2 regions of the Nitrosomonas cryotolerans ATCC 49181 genome follow, and region 2 is predicted to be linked to the other one. Evidence: riboswitches for the same ligand, from Rfam matches in the RefSeq annotation. Region 2 holds a riboswitch; the other holds the start of a gene.
The links. Region 2 has a riboswitch for cobalamin ahead of BUQ89_RS06325 (cobaltochelatase subunit CobN). Riboswitches for the same ligand answer to the same signal wherever they lie in the genome.

Region 1 (8,350 bases), 400 kb from region 2:
GATTCGCGCGTTGCCAGGCATGTGCATGCTCGGCATAGCCTGGATTAAGTACACTGACGCGTGATGGTTTGCGCAATTGCGGTAGTGCCTGAATGGCTGCCTGTGATCCGGCAACGGGTAAGAGCGAATCAGTACCATAGTAATAACCTGCAATGGCGCTTAACTCATCCTCATCTTCCGGCAGTCGTGCCCAGATGGATGCTGGCATGGCCTTAACCGGCCATCCATTAGGGTTGATGCCGGTGGATAGATCCAGCCAGTCTCCAAGTGGAATTGCGTACCGTATAGCGGCCGTTCGCAAGCGGCCACCGTGATGTAATATCCCTTGTTGATCAGGCTGTGATAATAAACTTGACAAGCCATTCTCCTATACACAAAACAAATAACCAGAGCAAAAGTGAGCGTTTTATTAATCCCAGTGCGCGATCGATATCACCGGGTTCGGGTATGCGTCCTGTCCCTAACATTGGGCGGAATTCGAGCGCACCGTGATAGTAAGCGGGGCCACCTAATGATATTTCAAGGCTGCCCGCGCCTGCAGCCATCACAGGTCCGGCATTAGGGCTTTTCCACGTGGCACCTTGAGCCTGCCAGCAGATGAAAGCGCTGCGTATCTCTCCAGTCAACGCATAACTGAGAGCAGTCAGTCGTGCTGGTATCAAGTTCAATAAATCATCAAAGCGTGCAGCAGCCCAGCCGAAATGGCGGTAACGGGTATTGCGGTAGCCCCACATGGCATCCAATGTGTTGACCAGACGATAAATAAGCGCCCCCGGTGCGCCCGCGACCGCAAACCAGAATAAGACGCCAAAAATAGCATCATTGCCATTTTCTAATACAGATTCAATGGTTCCCTGAGTTATCGCGGTATGATCGAGCGTAGTTGTATCACGGCTGAGGATTAAGCTCACCTGATGGCGTGCTGCGTTCAGATCGTCTGCCAATAATGCATTTTGTACTCTTTTGGCGTGGATACTGAGACTATGCCAGCCGATGGCGAGATAAAGAATGAGCACATCAATTATAAAATGCCCGGGAAGCCGGTGTATCCATGTGACGAGCAGAGTAAAAGGAATCAGCAATAGCAATAAAGCGAGTAGGCCGCGTACAGTTGAATCAAGATAAAGATGCTGCTCTATGATGCGCGTAAGATGACCGAATCCAACCAGCGGATGGAAGCGGCGTGGTTCGCCTAACCATGCATCCAGTGCCAGTGCTATGCAAATAGCCAAGGTTATTGTCATCATGAAACGAATCGATTGTTTATGTTGATGATTGCGTGCAACCCCAGGTATTATGAAATAATAAATCTTGTAAGGGGTGTGCTTGTGCCCAATTTTCACGTATCAACATGGGTGCAGGATAAAAGGCTTCCACATGTCCGAGGCATAAAATAGCAATCGGTTTACTGCCGGCGGGCATCATCAGCAACTGGGCAAGTTGTACGGGATCAAACAAAGAAACCCAACCCATTCCCAGTCCTTCGGCACGCGCTGCCAGCCAGAGGTTCTGAATGGCGCAGGCGACGGAAGCCAGATCCATCTCAGGTAAAGTGCGTCTGCCAAAAATATGCTGTTCACGTTTGTCGCTCAATGCCGCAACCAGTAGCTCCCCGCATTCCCGGATACCCTCTATCTTGAGACGCATAAATTCATCACTTCGTTCAGCTAATGCGGCGGCGGTCTGGATTCGCTCTTCTTCTACCAGTGTGGTAATGGCTGTGCGTAGATCGGGCTCAGTAATACGTATAAATCGCCAGGGCTGCATTAGACCGACACTGGGGGCATGATGGGCTGCTTCCAGAATACGATTGAGTGTGGCCGGATCAACTGGGTCTGGCCGGAAGTGGCGCATATCACGTCGTTCCTTAATAACGCGGTAAACGGCTGCGCGTGCAGATTTGCTAAAGCGATGATTATTCTTCATGGTAAAAATAATCCTGCGGCTACGGTCGGGTTTGATGGCAGATACCAGTGGATATATGAGGCAGTCAGTTTATCCTTGCAAAATAGCGGTTCTGATCGGAGTTCTTTTCGTGTTGGCCGAGTCAGCGCGGAACATTCAGCCGATATTTCTAATCGAGAATAATGGAAGGTATGACCCCGTAGTTCCCCGTTTGGGAATGGGGCAGAATGAAGACCCAGGTTAACCAAGCGAGTTTGCATGACCGCCTGACCCTGAAGAATACCAACCATATTTGCTATTTGTCCTTTGCTATTTGTGAGTGTGGTCAGTAAATAGAGCATGCCACCACATTCAGCGACAATCGGTTTGCTGGCCGCGTGATGATCACGAATTGCATGGTGCATGGCGGTGTTATCCTGCAGTGCCTGCAGATGCAACTCGGGATAGCCACTCGGTAAATAGAGACTATCCACTTCCGGCAGCATGGTGTCTGCAAGTGGAGAGAAGAATATCAGTTCTGCTCCCATTGCCTGTAATAAATCCAGATTGGCGTGGTAAATAAAAGAAAAGGCTTTATCCCGCGCTATCGCAATGCGTATGCCCTTAAGTGTTTGTGGAATCAGCGTGCGTTGAGTGAAAGCAATATCAGGCGGAGTAAAACCCACAGCTGGGGGTAAGATACTCAGTGGTGTTTGAGCAAGGTGTTCTGCAAGCGCATTTAAACGCTGATCGATATCGTCAATTTCATTTGCTTGAACCAGTCCTAGATGACGGCTGGGTAATGGAAATTTTTCATTGCGTGATAATGCGCCCAGCCATGACAGGTTTGATGGCAGACTTTCTTTCACCATCGCAATATGTGCGGGGCTTGCGACCTGATTAGCGAATACACCGAAAACAGTGAGTCCGGCCTGATAGCTTGCTAATCCGTGTGCGACAGCACCCCATGTCTGAGCCATGGCGGTGGCATCAATGACGGCTACTACCGGAATGTTAAACAGGATGGCGAGATCGGCACTAGAGGGCTGTCCGTCATAGAGACCCATAACGCCTTCAATCAAAATCAGGTCCGCTTGAGTGGCCGCCTGATATAAAAGCTGTCGACAATGTGACTGGCCGCCCATCCATAAATCCAGTTGATAGACTGGATTGCCGGATGCGCGTTCCAGTATCATTGGATCCAGAAAATCCGGCCCCGTTTTGAAAACATGCACCCGTCGACCCTGATTACGATGTAATCTTGCCAGCGCAGCGGTAATCGTTGTTTTGCCCTGCCCGGAAGCGGGGGCAGCTACCAACAGGGCAGGGCAATACTTCACAAATCAATTCCTTTTTGCGCTGTGATCCCTGCTCTAAAAGCGTGCTTGCTGTCCTGCATTTCCGTTACGGTATCGGCTGCTTCACACAGTGCTTCAGGAGCGGCGCGTCCAGTAATAACGACATGTTGCATAGGTGGCCGATTTTTCAGGTCATTTAGTATGGTCGTTAAATCCAGCCAGCCAAACTTAAGCGGATAAGTCAATTCATCGAGCACAACGAGATGAAGAGACGGGTCCTGTAACATTGCCCGCACGATCGCCCAGCCGCGTTGCGCTGTTTCGATATCACGTGCCAGGTTTTGTGTTTCCCAGGTGAATCCTTCACCCAGGACATGCCAGGTTACGCCATCCTGACGTCGGAAAAAGGCTTCTTCGCCGGTATCCGAACGACCTTTAATAAATTGTGCGACGCCAGCCTGCATGCCATGACCCAAGGCACGGGCAACCATGCCAAAGGCAGAGCTGGATTTACCTTTGCCATTACCTGTCAGTATCAGCAGTAATCCCTGCTCTTTATCTGCACGTGCAATGGCTTTATCCACCACTTCTTTTTTACGCTGCATACGATGGCGGTGGCGTTGCTCACGATCAGGCTTGTCCATGTCGTTATCCGGCCGTGGTTTTGTGTGGGTTGAATTGATGATGTATCAATGTGCATGCGGTATGTATAGCGACAACAATGCCAATATAAAATAGGAATGACTCGATATAAAGCGGGAAGTATGCGATCAGACGTTGCCCGAATTCAATCAGAGTGGTCTCTTCAAAGCGCCCGGAAAAGAAATAGAATCCACCACTGGAAAATAGCTCGCAGAAGGTTAAACCTGCCACAATACTGAGTGAAAAAGGGATGAGTGTGCGCCATTCCATTTGATGTTGATTTGCATACCAGCGTCCAGCCAGCCACAGTGAGCTGTAAGCGGGTAACAGAAAGATATAGGCCGGCGTGAGACAAAAGCCACTAGTGCCGCCCCAGGTGTAAGCAGCAAAGTCCAACCACCAGCTTAATGCAAAGAATATGAATAATGATCCGACTGGGCGAAGATACACGCCAGCGAGAAAGAATATGACCCATGAAGCGCCTGGCAGGCTATGCAGTGAAGCGAAATGATGACCGCGCGTGATAATCATGAGCAGTGCCAGCATGAGGCCAATAGTAACCTGATTTCGGGTAGATAATGTGAGCATAGGTAACTCCTTTATAGATTGCGGGAATTAATAACATAGGGAAGCCAAAAATATTGGCCACTCTCAAAAAGCAGGGATACGTTGGTGATTGCTTATAGCCGAATTTGTACATATTATTGTTCCATTGTAGCGCTATACGGATTCAATAATTTATTTCCTAATACAAATATGCCGTGTACTATAATTGCAATACCAATATAGAATAAGAATGATTCAAAGAAAAGTGGAAAGTATCTCATTAATCTCTCTGCAAATTCAACGAAGGTTTTTTCTTCAAAGCGACCGGAAAAGAAATAGAACCCGCCACTGGAAAATATTTTACAAATTATCGTACCGATCACCAGGCTAAGCGACAATGGTAGCAACGTTCGCCATGCAAATTGATATTGATTTGCATACCAGCGTCCGGCCAGCCACAGTGAGCTATAAGCGGGCAGCAGAAAAAGATAGGCGGGTGTTAGGCAGGAACCGCTCGCGCTACCTCCATAATAAGCTGTAAAATCCAGAATCCAGGTTAGTACAAAGAATCCCGGTAATGGCCAGGGTGAACGAAGATAGAGACCGGCCAGAAAGAATGTGGCCCAAGAAGCACTTGGCAGGTTATGCAGCCAATTGAAATGATGACCCCGCGTGATTATGATCAGCAAGATGAGTGCAAAACCACACATTATCTGATTCCGCGTAGACAATGCTAACATATTATGTTCCTTTATAGAGGGTTAGGGTTGATATCGTAGTGTTGCGAAAAAATTTCGTCCGGGTTGATTGAAAAATGCAGCTGTTTCATAATGCTTATCGAATAGATTTTCCAGGCGCCCTTGTATGCGCCAGCTCTGATTAAAAGCATACTCAACGCGTAGATCCAGCTTGACATAGCTCTCAAGCTTGCGTGTGTTTGCCAGATCGTCATAGCGCTCGCCTTCTACAAGCAGCATCCCGCCCAGCGTAAACTTGCCAATCGCGCGATGAGCATCAAAACGAATGGATTCCTGGGCACGTCGTGGTAATGTATTGCCGTTGTTCGCACCGGATGCATTGTTCTCAGGATTCAGTAAAGTGAGATTGGCATTGAGATGCCAGCCCTTGATCTGCGTATTCAGTACGCCTTCCAGGCCACGAATGCGTGCCTGATCGATATTGGCAGGTGCACGGGTGCTGGCATCAAAAGCAATTAAGTCATCGATGTGGGTTTCATAAACATGAAGTGACCAATTTCCCCAGTCAGTCTGACCATTGGCGCCTAACTCGTAACTACGCGATTCTTCAGGTTGAAGACGGGCATTCCCAAAATTTGGAAAGTAAAGTTCATTAAAGGTGGGCGCTTTGTAAGCGCTGCCAAAACTGGCGGTTAAGCGCAGTCTTTCATTCAGTGCATACCCCCAGGCGGCCCCGCCGGTTACACGGCTGCCGAATTGTTCATTATCATCGTGGCGCAAGGATAACTGCAAGTCATGTGCTGCCAGCGATGCCTGATGTTGTGCAAAAACGCCAAAATTGTTACGTGAGGTGATTGCAAAATCTTCAGTACTGTTAATCTGATCGTTCTGATAGTCAAAACCCAGTGTTAACAGTTGAGTCTGGGTAAAGACGATGTCATTTAGCAGGGAAACGGTATCACGTTGCGTATTGAATCGGCTTTTAAAGGTATTCTCGAGGGCATCACGAAAGAAATTATCCGAATCCTCGCGACTACGACCGGCAGTTAAACTGATTCGCCAGATATCGATCGGAGAGTAGCGCGCAGTGCCTCCCAATACTTGCTGGATGATTTCCGAATTATTGACAAAGGTGCCATCAAATTCAGTTTTTCCATCCGAATGTAGAAAATTGGTTTCAATATCCAGTCCATTTTCAAATCGATAACCTGCGCGCAGGCTGCCGGCTATATTACGATAACCATCTCGGTCAGATTGTTCGTTCGTGAAACAGCCCGCGCCACCCGGCGAGGGTTTGCCGGTACAGGAATTAAATCCCCGGGTAGTCATGCCACTTGCGTTAAGGTTAAACCAGCCAGGACCATTGCCGCCGGAAAGCCCCACTGAGCCATTAAAAGTTTGATAACTGCCGCCACCAAAACTCAAATTTGGTTTGAGCCCGCGGCCACCCTTACGGGTAAATATCTGGATCACACCTCCAATGGCTTCAGAGCCATACAGACTTGAACGTGGTCCGCGCACAATTTCGATACGTTCAATTTGATCAATGGGTATATTCTGGAATGAAGTTGTACCTGATGTGGCTGATCCAACCTTAATCCCATCAATCAGGACCAGCACATGATCGGATTCGGTGCCGCGCATATTGATAGACGTTGCTTTGCCCATGCCCCCATTATTGATGATATTGACGCCAGGTACCCCTCGTAATAAATCCTGAATGGAGCGTGCTTGCTGGCGTTCAATATCCTTGCGTGAAATAACGGTCATTGCAGCAAGTGCTTCATTTGCGGTCTGGGTTGTTCGTGTCGCCGTAACCGTAATCGGTTTTTCCTGACGATCGATGTTTTCAGCGAATAAGGCAGTGGCTGTGCTCAGCCATAGCATAGCTATTGCCGGCAGGCAGCATTTTTGCATTGTGTTTTTCCTCCGCGCACACCCGCGCGATAATCAGGTTGTGAGTGATGTTTTGCGGAGGCGCTTAGGAACCAACAGAAAGAGTTTCCTGGGTTGGAGATCAACCAATTTGCATGCCCGTGCATTGCCCGCCGCAATACTGTACTGTAGTATGGCTTCAGGCCGGTCTCCGGACTCATGAGTGGGATTATTCCCGGATTCGTGCCTTCCCGTGTTAAGAACACAGTGGCATAATACAAATCCTTAGCTCATTTACCGTTGCGGGGGCAGTGCTGGAATGACCCTGGTTAATGTCAGAGTGCACCAGCTTCCCGTTTCATCCTTGAAGCATAAGCTAAAAGGACACCTGAAACAGATGTGCAAACTACAGAAACAGTTACGGTATGTCAAGTCATCCTGAAAATAGGATGTGCCGAATGCATTGTCGAAAATAAATCTCGAATTCATATGAATCCACGATTGATTCTTGGAAATGGCGGGCAGGAAACCACGATAACCCCCTTTTACAGTACCTTGTTTCATCAAGGCATGGTTACGTGTTGGTGTGTTCTATTTCCGTACGGTATTGCTGAGTATGAAAGAAATCACGAGTGGCACGCCTTATGGTGCAAGTACACTGGCCGGTGCGGATGGCCATCGCCAGCCATCCGGGAATGAACTGATAATCGCACCTTTTTAAGGTGAGGATGTGACGAGGATTGCACAGAAAATGACGGCATGATACGTATGACAGATTGTTTGAGTTGCTTAGGTTATACAGATAATAGCCAGTATTTGTCTGTGGAGATCCATCAATGCGTGCGAGTGGCTGCCTGATATCCGGTCGGTAACCATTTCCCAGGCTGCTGTAATTGAGTAGAGAAATGAATCGGGGCGATTGGTTCTGATCTGAGCCTGATGTGAGCGGTGAGTAGATTCGGGTATCAATTTGACCGGTATTTCAAGTTGTTTTATAGTTTTTGATGTTTATGAATTATTTGTGCCCGTTCTTTGCTAGGTGTCTTAAAGGACGAAAGCGGCCAATATAATTTTTCCATCGAAAAAATCCGAAGCTGCAAATGAATAATTTTGCCTTATAAACGCAGTCAGAGAATTAAAAAGATATAGGAAATAGATTAATCTGGAGAAATAATTAAATGATGCATTTTATTGCGATCCTGTTTTTTCTTATGGCATTCGTGGCAAATGCTGCTGGGGTTACATCGGCTGAAGTGCCTGATACGATGACTGAGCGTGTTAAGGCGTGTACGATCTGTCATGGCGATGAAGACAGAGTAAGTCAAGATATCTATTATCCTCGAATAGCGGGTAAACCAGAGGGATATCTTTTTAATCAATTACGTAATTTTAGAGACGGCCGACGTT
Region 2 (8,350 bases):
CAGCGCGGGCATCCGCAATCCAACGCGCGGCAACGCGGTTAATAACCAGTGGTTCGCGGCCGGGCTGAGCAATATGATCGAGTGGTGCCAGAGCGCTGTTTAATGCGTAGGTTAAAGCAGGATATTGTTCACGAATCAGATCGGAAGAAGCATCCAGCGCCATCAGTACGGCACGTTCTAACCAAACCAATTGTGCACCGTAGAGGTCACGAAATAATCCTGAGGTAGTAAACAAGGTATCACGCCGCAGACGAGGCGTTTTTTTGCCCTGCGGCCCGGTATCAATTAGATTGGTTAAATCAAGGCGCTCCAGCCCTTTAAAAATTCCCCTGCTATTCCATATTGGCCGCACACCGAGCATGTCAAAACCAAATGCAATCATGGCACCTTCGTCGCGCACCACATCAGATGCCCAAAGTACAATAGCATCCGCTTCCGCATCTTCCGCCTGATAAGTGCTTATGACAGTAGCAGCACGGGCTTTGGCCGCCAACTCAACACCGATCTGATAACCCAGCTGTGATGGAATCAGACTACCGTCCAATGCATAAAAATTACGCCCTGTTGGCAAAGCTTCGGGAGTTCGAATCGGGTCATTACCTTGACCAGCCAAGACATATTGACCGCCAAGCGCGGCCAATAATGCTTGTATTTCTGCTTTTGGCGATGCGCGTAACAATTGCGCCCAATCACTGCCCGCAGGTTTATTCTGGCTCATAGACCGCAGCATGGTTGCTACTGCATCACTAGACCAATCACGCCCAAAAACATGTAAACCTAATGGCATGAAATCTTCTTGCAGTATGGTCAAATAGTGCCCGACCTCATGCACCAATAATTCATCATCAATCTGATCAAATTCAGTAATACCGCGAACATCCAGCTCGTCGGACATGTTGGCAATCAATTCTTCCTTTAAATTTAACTCATCAATGACACGTTTGATATCACTGATGGCGCGCTGACGTATCGCTTCTGCATTAAAGGGCGCAGCTTCATAGCTTTCCACCAGCTGGCGTAGCGCCAATAAGCTGTCATACAGTTCAGTACTCTCAAGCGGCGGCGTTAGATGATCAATAATGACCGCTAAGCCGCGGCGCTTGGCTTGTATCCCTTCACCCACGCCATCTACAATGTAAGGATAAATACTGGGCAGATCACCTAATATGGCACTCGGATAGTCTTCCTCACTCATGCCAACGCGATGACGCGGTAAAAACTCATATGTGGAATGCCGCCCCAGGTGAATGACTGCATCCGCGCCGAAAGCCTGATTCAACCATTGATAAAACGCCATGTACTGATGCGGCGGTGGGAATGATAGGTTGGCATGCAGCAGCTCCTCATTGATCTCCCAGCCACGCGGTGGTTGGGGCCCCACAAAGATATTGCCAAACTGAATCCCGGGCAAAACAATCTTGCCGTCATGCACCATGACATAGCCGGGCGCATCACCCCAGCCACGAATGCCTTCTACACCTTGTGTAGTGATGGCATCAACCAGTTCCGCTGCATGATGCCAATCAATGTGATTAACATCATCATTGGCATAGACTGCATCCAGTTGATCAAGTAATTTCAATACGCGTTCACGCGCAGGGTGGTCTACGCCATCCAGTGCATGGTAAAGATTCTTGATAACACGCGCCATCAACCGCTGGCTAATGGTTTTATCTTCCAGTTGCACAGCCCGTTGCAATGTACTGTGTAGATATCCCAGCGGACCATGAACCATTTCCTGCTGTAGCGTTATAGGTAGCGTTGCAAACCATTGCTGATACTGCTGCTTATTCACCACCTGCACTCTGGTCGCCATATCGGCCAGTGCTTTTCCGTCTTCGGGCAGATTGACGCCATTCAGTTGCAATAAATCAAGCAATTCATCCGAGCTGGCAGGTAGCGTGCCCGTGTCATAACCTTCTGCCTGCAGCGCGGTTAGTATTTCAAATAAAGATTCGGGAACATTTAAGTTGTCTGCGCCAATATTATGGCGGCCCGGTGGATGGTTGTAATAGACAATCGCCAGTTTTTTATCCTTGTTGGCCTTGGTCTGCAGTGTCAGCCACCGATTGACCCGTTGCCCCAGCAGCTTGACTTGAGACGGAATGGTTTGTGATAAGGCAAGTTTCGCACCTGTCAGACGGTCGATGCTCGCATCACCCAAAGCAGCAACCACCATCGGCTGCGTAACGCCTTGTAATTCAGGCATAGCAACACGATAATGCACGGAGTCCCAACTGAGTCCTTCTTCCGATAACAACCAATCCGTCTCGGTATTACTGCTGAGTCGGATCGCCTTAATTACGGGCACATTCAAAGCCTCAAATTGTTCAGTGACCCGCTCACGACCTTCGCCACCACCGACAACAAAATTCTGCAATGATATTAACGCGCGAATGCGGCTGCTCTGATCAACCAGTGTTTGCATAGCAAGTACACTGGCCGTCCCCCAGCCAGCCAGTACCGACATGCACCCAGTTGATGCTTGTTCTAATAAACCACACAACTCATCCAGTAATTTTTTCTCACCAGGCCGATCACCCATTTCATAATCCAGCAGTACCACCCAGGATGATTTCTGCGAGAAATCGAATTGATCTAACCGATAAAACGCATCGCGATAATAGGCCCGGATAGGCGCCACCAGATGCGGCCTGCCTTTTGTTTCTGAATTGTTCTGCAAATGATTGAGATGAGCGAATAAACCCTGCATATTGGCACTGCTGCGCCCCAACCAAAACAAACGTGACAGCAACCAATCGTGTTGCTGAGGAAATTTTTCTAAGCGGGATTCGAGCCACTTATCAGCATCTTGATCAGGATCGGGGTTTTGCATAAGTGCCTCAATATCAGCACTAACCAGTAATTGTTTACCACGTATCTGTGAGGCGGTTACTAACTGACGATCACTATGTACAGCAACAAAATTATCAACCATATTTTGCTGCAAAGAACTGCTCAGCAATGTCGCTACATTACCAAATACACCGCCAGCAAATACCAGTTCAGCCGATTGCAATAACTGTCGTTGCTCACCAGGATCAAGATCAAGCCATTGCTCAGTAGTACGTACCTGTATCGTAATATTTGAATTCTGTTGCAGAAAAGTATGTGCACCACTGACAACATCAGGTGCATTCTGAGGTGAAACAATGGCGACAATAGTGGCTGCGTGAACAGGCACAACTACTATCAGAAAAAATAAGGCGCAAAGCAATCGTTTAGTCACAGGTAAGTTCCAAATGAGAAAAGAACAGAACTGAGAAACGGGGGGATTGAAGACAGAGAACTGGAATAACGCTGACAGATCGTTCATATGACAATCTGATTATCAATTAGCGTCAAGCGGAGAGCCTCTATGATTGCACCCCCCGGCAATCAGAAAATAATGTTTTTATGGCAGGTCTTCTGGCTCACGTATCGTCATTAAGTACCAACCTTCCCAAAATCTGTTTGACAGACTTCAGTGGTTATTCAGTATCACTGCGGTACTTAACTCCACGCATACAGTTGCGGGGACAGCTTCGTTTAAACGAATTCCCTATTATCTCGGCAAGAGACCATAGAAACTGCGGTTATTATACGTTTTTTAGACTACAAATGTGAAACGGCTGTTTACAACCGACTTTTAACCGCTCTATATAGCCTACTCATTTCTGACTAGCTCTACTATTTCTTACTTCTCTTTCTATTCAATCATTGCATTGCTGTCATAATCGCGATCTACCAGCAAATAATCCGCATCAGGTTCCTCGATCAAGGATCAGCCTGCGTTCAATCCGTTGTGGTACCTTGTATAATAGAAATGCTGACCGGCGTCCCTGCGATGTGAATGTGTCATATGAGATCCTTTCGTTTTTATAAGCGCCTCATATTTCTCGTTTCGTGACTATATTATTTAACAAATCTCATAGATGTAATCACTATTTAGTCATTGTTTACGCGGTATCCAGGCTACTATCTTAAAAAAACAGTAAATCTTTGCATCAAGGTGAAAATAATTGAATTACATGACAGCCCCATTGTATATAGCATAGCAAGACTTGATCCCCTATTTATTTCGGCCGAGCATTTTAATCACATTTTGAGTTTTTTATGAGCACTGACATTACTACATTAGAAGAAATGCACCAGAAGAAAATCTTTGAACCATTCATTAGATCTATAAGATTTCCTCTTTATAGAAACCTAACCGAAAATATAGAAATTAAATTCGACTTTCCCATCACGGCTATAACCGGCCAGAATGGCTGTCATAAAAGTTCCGTTTTAAGAGCTCTATTTGGCTGTCCTGAAGGCTATAGTATTAGTAACTTTTGGTTTTCAACTAATATAGATCCAATAGTAGAGCGCTCTAGATATATTTATAAGACTTATAACGAACACTATGATTGCAACGCTGAAATTATACAGTCTCGCATTACTAAGCCTAACAATCCTGATTACTGGGAAACGTCTAGACCATTAAAAGGTGACGGCATGAGTCCTTTACCAGAAGATAAAGATGAGGAAAGTTTTGCAGCTAAAGGGAGATCACAAACTAGATGGAAAAAAATCAATAAAAACATTGTGTTTATTGACTTCAGAAGTGAAATAAGTGCTTTTGACAAGGCTCTTTATCACGGGAATCTGTCGACAACCTTAAGTGGGAAATCAAAACAGTGCTTTATTAGATCTAAAAGCTCTTTATTAAAAAAAGTTATTGAAAATGATCTGGCAAGCTATAAGCCGTACAATGGTAAAAAAGAAAAAGTTCAAAACAATATCTTATTAAACTCTAATCAAATTAGCAAAGTGTGTGAAATACTTGGAAAAAATTATAGTGAAATAAGACTAGTAAATCATAAGCTTTTTAATAAGGATGGTGGATATTCAGCTATTATAAAAGTTGATGATTTGAACTATAGCGAGGCTTTTGCTGGCAGTGGAGAGTTTGCAGCGATAATGCTTGTTTACAAAGTAACGAGCTCCAATCCTAAATCACTTATAATTCTTGATGAACCTGAAGTGTCATTACACCCGGGTGCACAGGAACGAGTAATGAATTTTCTTTTTGAAATGGTAAAAGCTAACCATCATCAAGTGGTATTGGGAACACATAGTCCCTTTCTAATAGAAAAATTACCAGAAAATGCCATAAAGACTTTGTTTCTAAATCCAACTACCAATAAAGTCGACATAATTAATGAAACGCTAAAAAGCAATGCATTTCATTACCTTCAGGTAAATTCACATAAGAAATTAACATGCTATGTTGAGGATGAACTTGCAAAAGCTTTAGTAGATAAAGCGTTAGAATCTCTTGGTGAAGGGGTTGCTACTACTGGCATACTGATTGAATACTTACCTGGTGGAGTTAACTATTTACAGTCTGCTATAATCCCTCCAATCGTGTATATTGATAGAAAAGATGTTATTTTCCTTCTTGATGGCGATCAAGAACCGGGCTTCGTTCTTGAAAATGTTGATATAAATTTGCTTAATATATCCAAACTTGAATGTCATGTTGAAAAAATTTATAAGTCGACTCCTAAAACCCCCGTTGATAGCAACAAGAAAAGTGGTTTAAATGAAATTCAGAAAAGAGAAGCATACATAAAGCTACTGAATTTTGCCAAAAGTAGCATCGGCTACCTTCCAGAAAAAACTCCTGAAGAATTCATCTGGAAACATATGAAAAAGGACGATTTAACTGCAGAAATAGAGCATATTTCTCCTCATCCCCATAATTATAAAAAACTTTTTAGTCAGCTAACGGAAAAAACGCTCGGCCTCCCCTCATATAAAAGCGCAAAATCGCAGGATATTTTGATTGTGCAAAAGATAAAACTGACAACACTAGACCCAAAACTACTTGAGCCCATTTCAAACTGGATAAAAACACATTTAACGTGAGGATGTTATGAAAGTTAAGGTGTTCGACTTCTTTTCTGGCTGTGGTGGCACCAGTGTCGGCATGCAAGAAGCTGGCTTTGAAATAACATTTGCTGTGGACATCGATAAAGATGCAACTGATACATTCAAGAAAAACTTTCCAAATACAGTAGTTGTCACTAATGACATCAAGAAGATTCCAGAATCATTTCTAAAGGAACATATAGAACCAAAAGATTCAATCACACTGTTTTGTGGTTGCGCACCTTGCCAACCATTTTCTAGACAGAATAAACAAAAAAAAGATGATGACCCCAGGAGAGAATTACTGGCTGAATTCTCTAGATTTGTTAAGTTTTGGCTGCCCGATTTCGTAGTGATTGAAAATGTTCCTGGCTTACAGAAACTAAAAAATAATGAAAACGGTCCTTTTGCTAATTTCTTACAGCTGCTAGATAATCTTGGTTATAAATATGGCTATTCTATTTTACCTGCCGCTGCATATGGTGTACCTCAAATTAGAAATAGGCTTGTTTTAATTGCATCTATAAAAACAAAAGTTACCCTTCCTCCATTTACTCACGGGAAAGGCTCTGATACGCCATATTCTACTGTTAAAGATTGGATTGATAACTTGCCTCCTTTATCTGCAGGAGAAGTAGATAGTCACGACCCTGACCATCAAAGCGCTGCACTATCTGATGTTAATTTAGAGCGTATAAAATTGACTCTCGAAGGTGGTGATAGAAGGGACTGGCCTGATCATCTAAAGCTTGACTGTCATAACAACTATACAGGCCACAGTGATGTATACGGACGCTTAAGTTGGAGTAAACATGCCAGTGCGCTTACTACAAGATGTATAAGCTACTCTAATGGAAGATTCGGTCATCCTAATCAAGATAGAGCTATTTCAATCAGAGAAGCGGCTTGCTTACAAACATTTCCTCGCGACTATAAGTTTTGTGGCACACTCAACTCAAAAGCTAAGCAAATAGGAAATGCGGTCCCGCCATTAATGGCTCAAAAAATAGCTGAGCATATTATTTTTCTGTTGAAAGAAAATAAAAAATATCCGTAGCTTTCTAAATTCGCTGAGTGCGGGTTTTTCTATACCTATCATCCTAATGTTCCGAGTTATAGTCAAAATCTGGTGTATGGAAGATTAAGCAGCGTCCGTCCATACTTCGTCTGATATATCATGCCTGCGATGTGAATGTGTCATATGAGATGACTTGCATTTTTATAAGAGTTTCATATTAAGACCGCTGCATAACTGGTTATCTCGGACTGGGCAAGGTTTTTAAGTGTTTGATTCATCAATGCTGCAAGTAATCAGAAAAACTCAAAAACACAGTTATGCAGCGGTCTTATATTTTTCATTTCGTGACTAAGTTATTTAACAAATCTCGTAGATGTATGATGCACAGGATCATCCTGCCTTCAGATCATAATCACAGCCCCAGGTCGCTCCACATCGCATCGACTCGCTGCTGGATAGCTGTATCCATCGCAATGGGTCTGCCCCATTCACGTGTCGTTTCACCGGGCCATTTGTTGGTGGCATCCAGTCCCATCTTTCCACCCAGACCTGAGACAGGGCTTGCGAAGTCCAGATAATCAATCGGGGTATTTTCTACGATTAAAGTGTCACGAGCAGGATCAACGCGCGTTGTAATGGCCCAGATGACTTCTTTCCAGTCACGAATATCCACATCATCATCCGTCACAATGATGAATTTGGTATACATAAACTGGCGCAGAAAACTCCAGATTCCAAACATGACCCGTTTGGTATGACCGGCATATTGCTTTTTCATACTGACCACGGCCATGCGGTAGGAACAGCCTTCCGGTGGCAGATAAAAATCGGTGATTTCCGGAAATTGCTTTTGTAATAGCGGAACAAAAACTTCATTCAAAGCGACACCCAGAATAGCGGGTTCATCCGGTGGCTTGCCCGTATAGGTAGAGTGATAAATGGGATCACGCCGCATGGTTATGCGCTCAATGGTAAAGACGGGAAAAGTTTCCTGTTCATTATAGTAGCCGGTATGATCGCCATAAGGCCCTTCCAAAGCCGTTTCATCAGGATAAATCGCACCTTCCAATATCATTTCTGCACTGGCCGGCACTTGCAGGTCATTACCGATACACCGGATCACTTCAGTTTTAGAGCCACGCAATAATCCCGCAAATTGATATTCGCTTAAACTATCGGGTACAGGCGTTACGGCACCCAGTATGGTTGCGGGATCGGCACCCAATGCCACTGATATTGGATAAGGTTGACCCGGATTGGCCAAACAGAATTCACGAAAATCCAATGCCCCGCCACGATGCGCCAGCCAGCGCATAATCACTTTATTGGGCCCGATGACTTGCTGCCGGTAAATACCTAAATTTTGTCGCGTCTTATGCGGGCCCCGTGTGACCGTTAAGCCCCAGGTAATCAATGGCGCAATATCACCGGGCC

Region 1: linked by a shared signal. The riboswitch ahead of btuB (TonB-dependent vitamin B12 receptor) and the one ahead of BUQ89_RS06325 (cobaltochelatase subunit CobN) in region 2 are both predicted to bind cobalamin.

Annotation. Positions count from the first base shown of each region.
Region 1 covers NZ_FSRO01000001.1:1,006,466-1,014,815, forward strand. The annotation lists gene cobD (threonine-phosphate decarboxylase CobD) at 1-358, opposite strand, end outside; gene cbiB (adenosylcobinamide-phosphate synthase CbiB) at 333-1,247, opposite strand; gene bluB (5,6-dimethylbenzimidazole synthase) at 1,264-1,926, opposite strand; gene BUQ89_RS04460 (cobyrinic acid a,c-diamide synthase CobB) at 1,923-3,224, opposite strand; gene cobO (cob(I)yrinic acid a,c-diamide adenosyltransferase) at 3,221-3,826, opposite strand; gene BUQ89_RS04470 (hypothetical protein) at 3,831-4,412, opposite strand; gene BUQ89_RS04475 (hypothetical protein) at 4,526-5,110, opposite strand; gene btuB (TonB-dependent vitamin B12 receptor) at 5,132-6,985, opposite strand; cobalamin riboswitch at 7,129-7,349, opposite strand; gene BUQ89_RS04485 (c-type cytochrome) at 8,122-8,350, shown strand, end outside.
Region 2 covers NZ_FSRO01000001.1:1,405,909-1,414,258, reverse strand. The annotation lists gene BUQ89_RS06325 (cobaltochelatase subunit CobN) at 1-3,229, opposite strand, end outside; cobalamin riboswitch at 3,382-3,580, opposite strand; gene BUQ89_RS06320 (AAA family ATPase) at 4,096-5,895, shown strand; gene BUQ89_RS06315 (DNA cytosine methyltransferase) at 5,903-6,955, shown strand; gene ubiD (4-hydroxy-3-polyprenylbenzoate decarboxylase) at 7,329-8,350, opposite strand, start outside.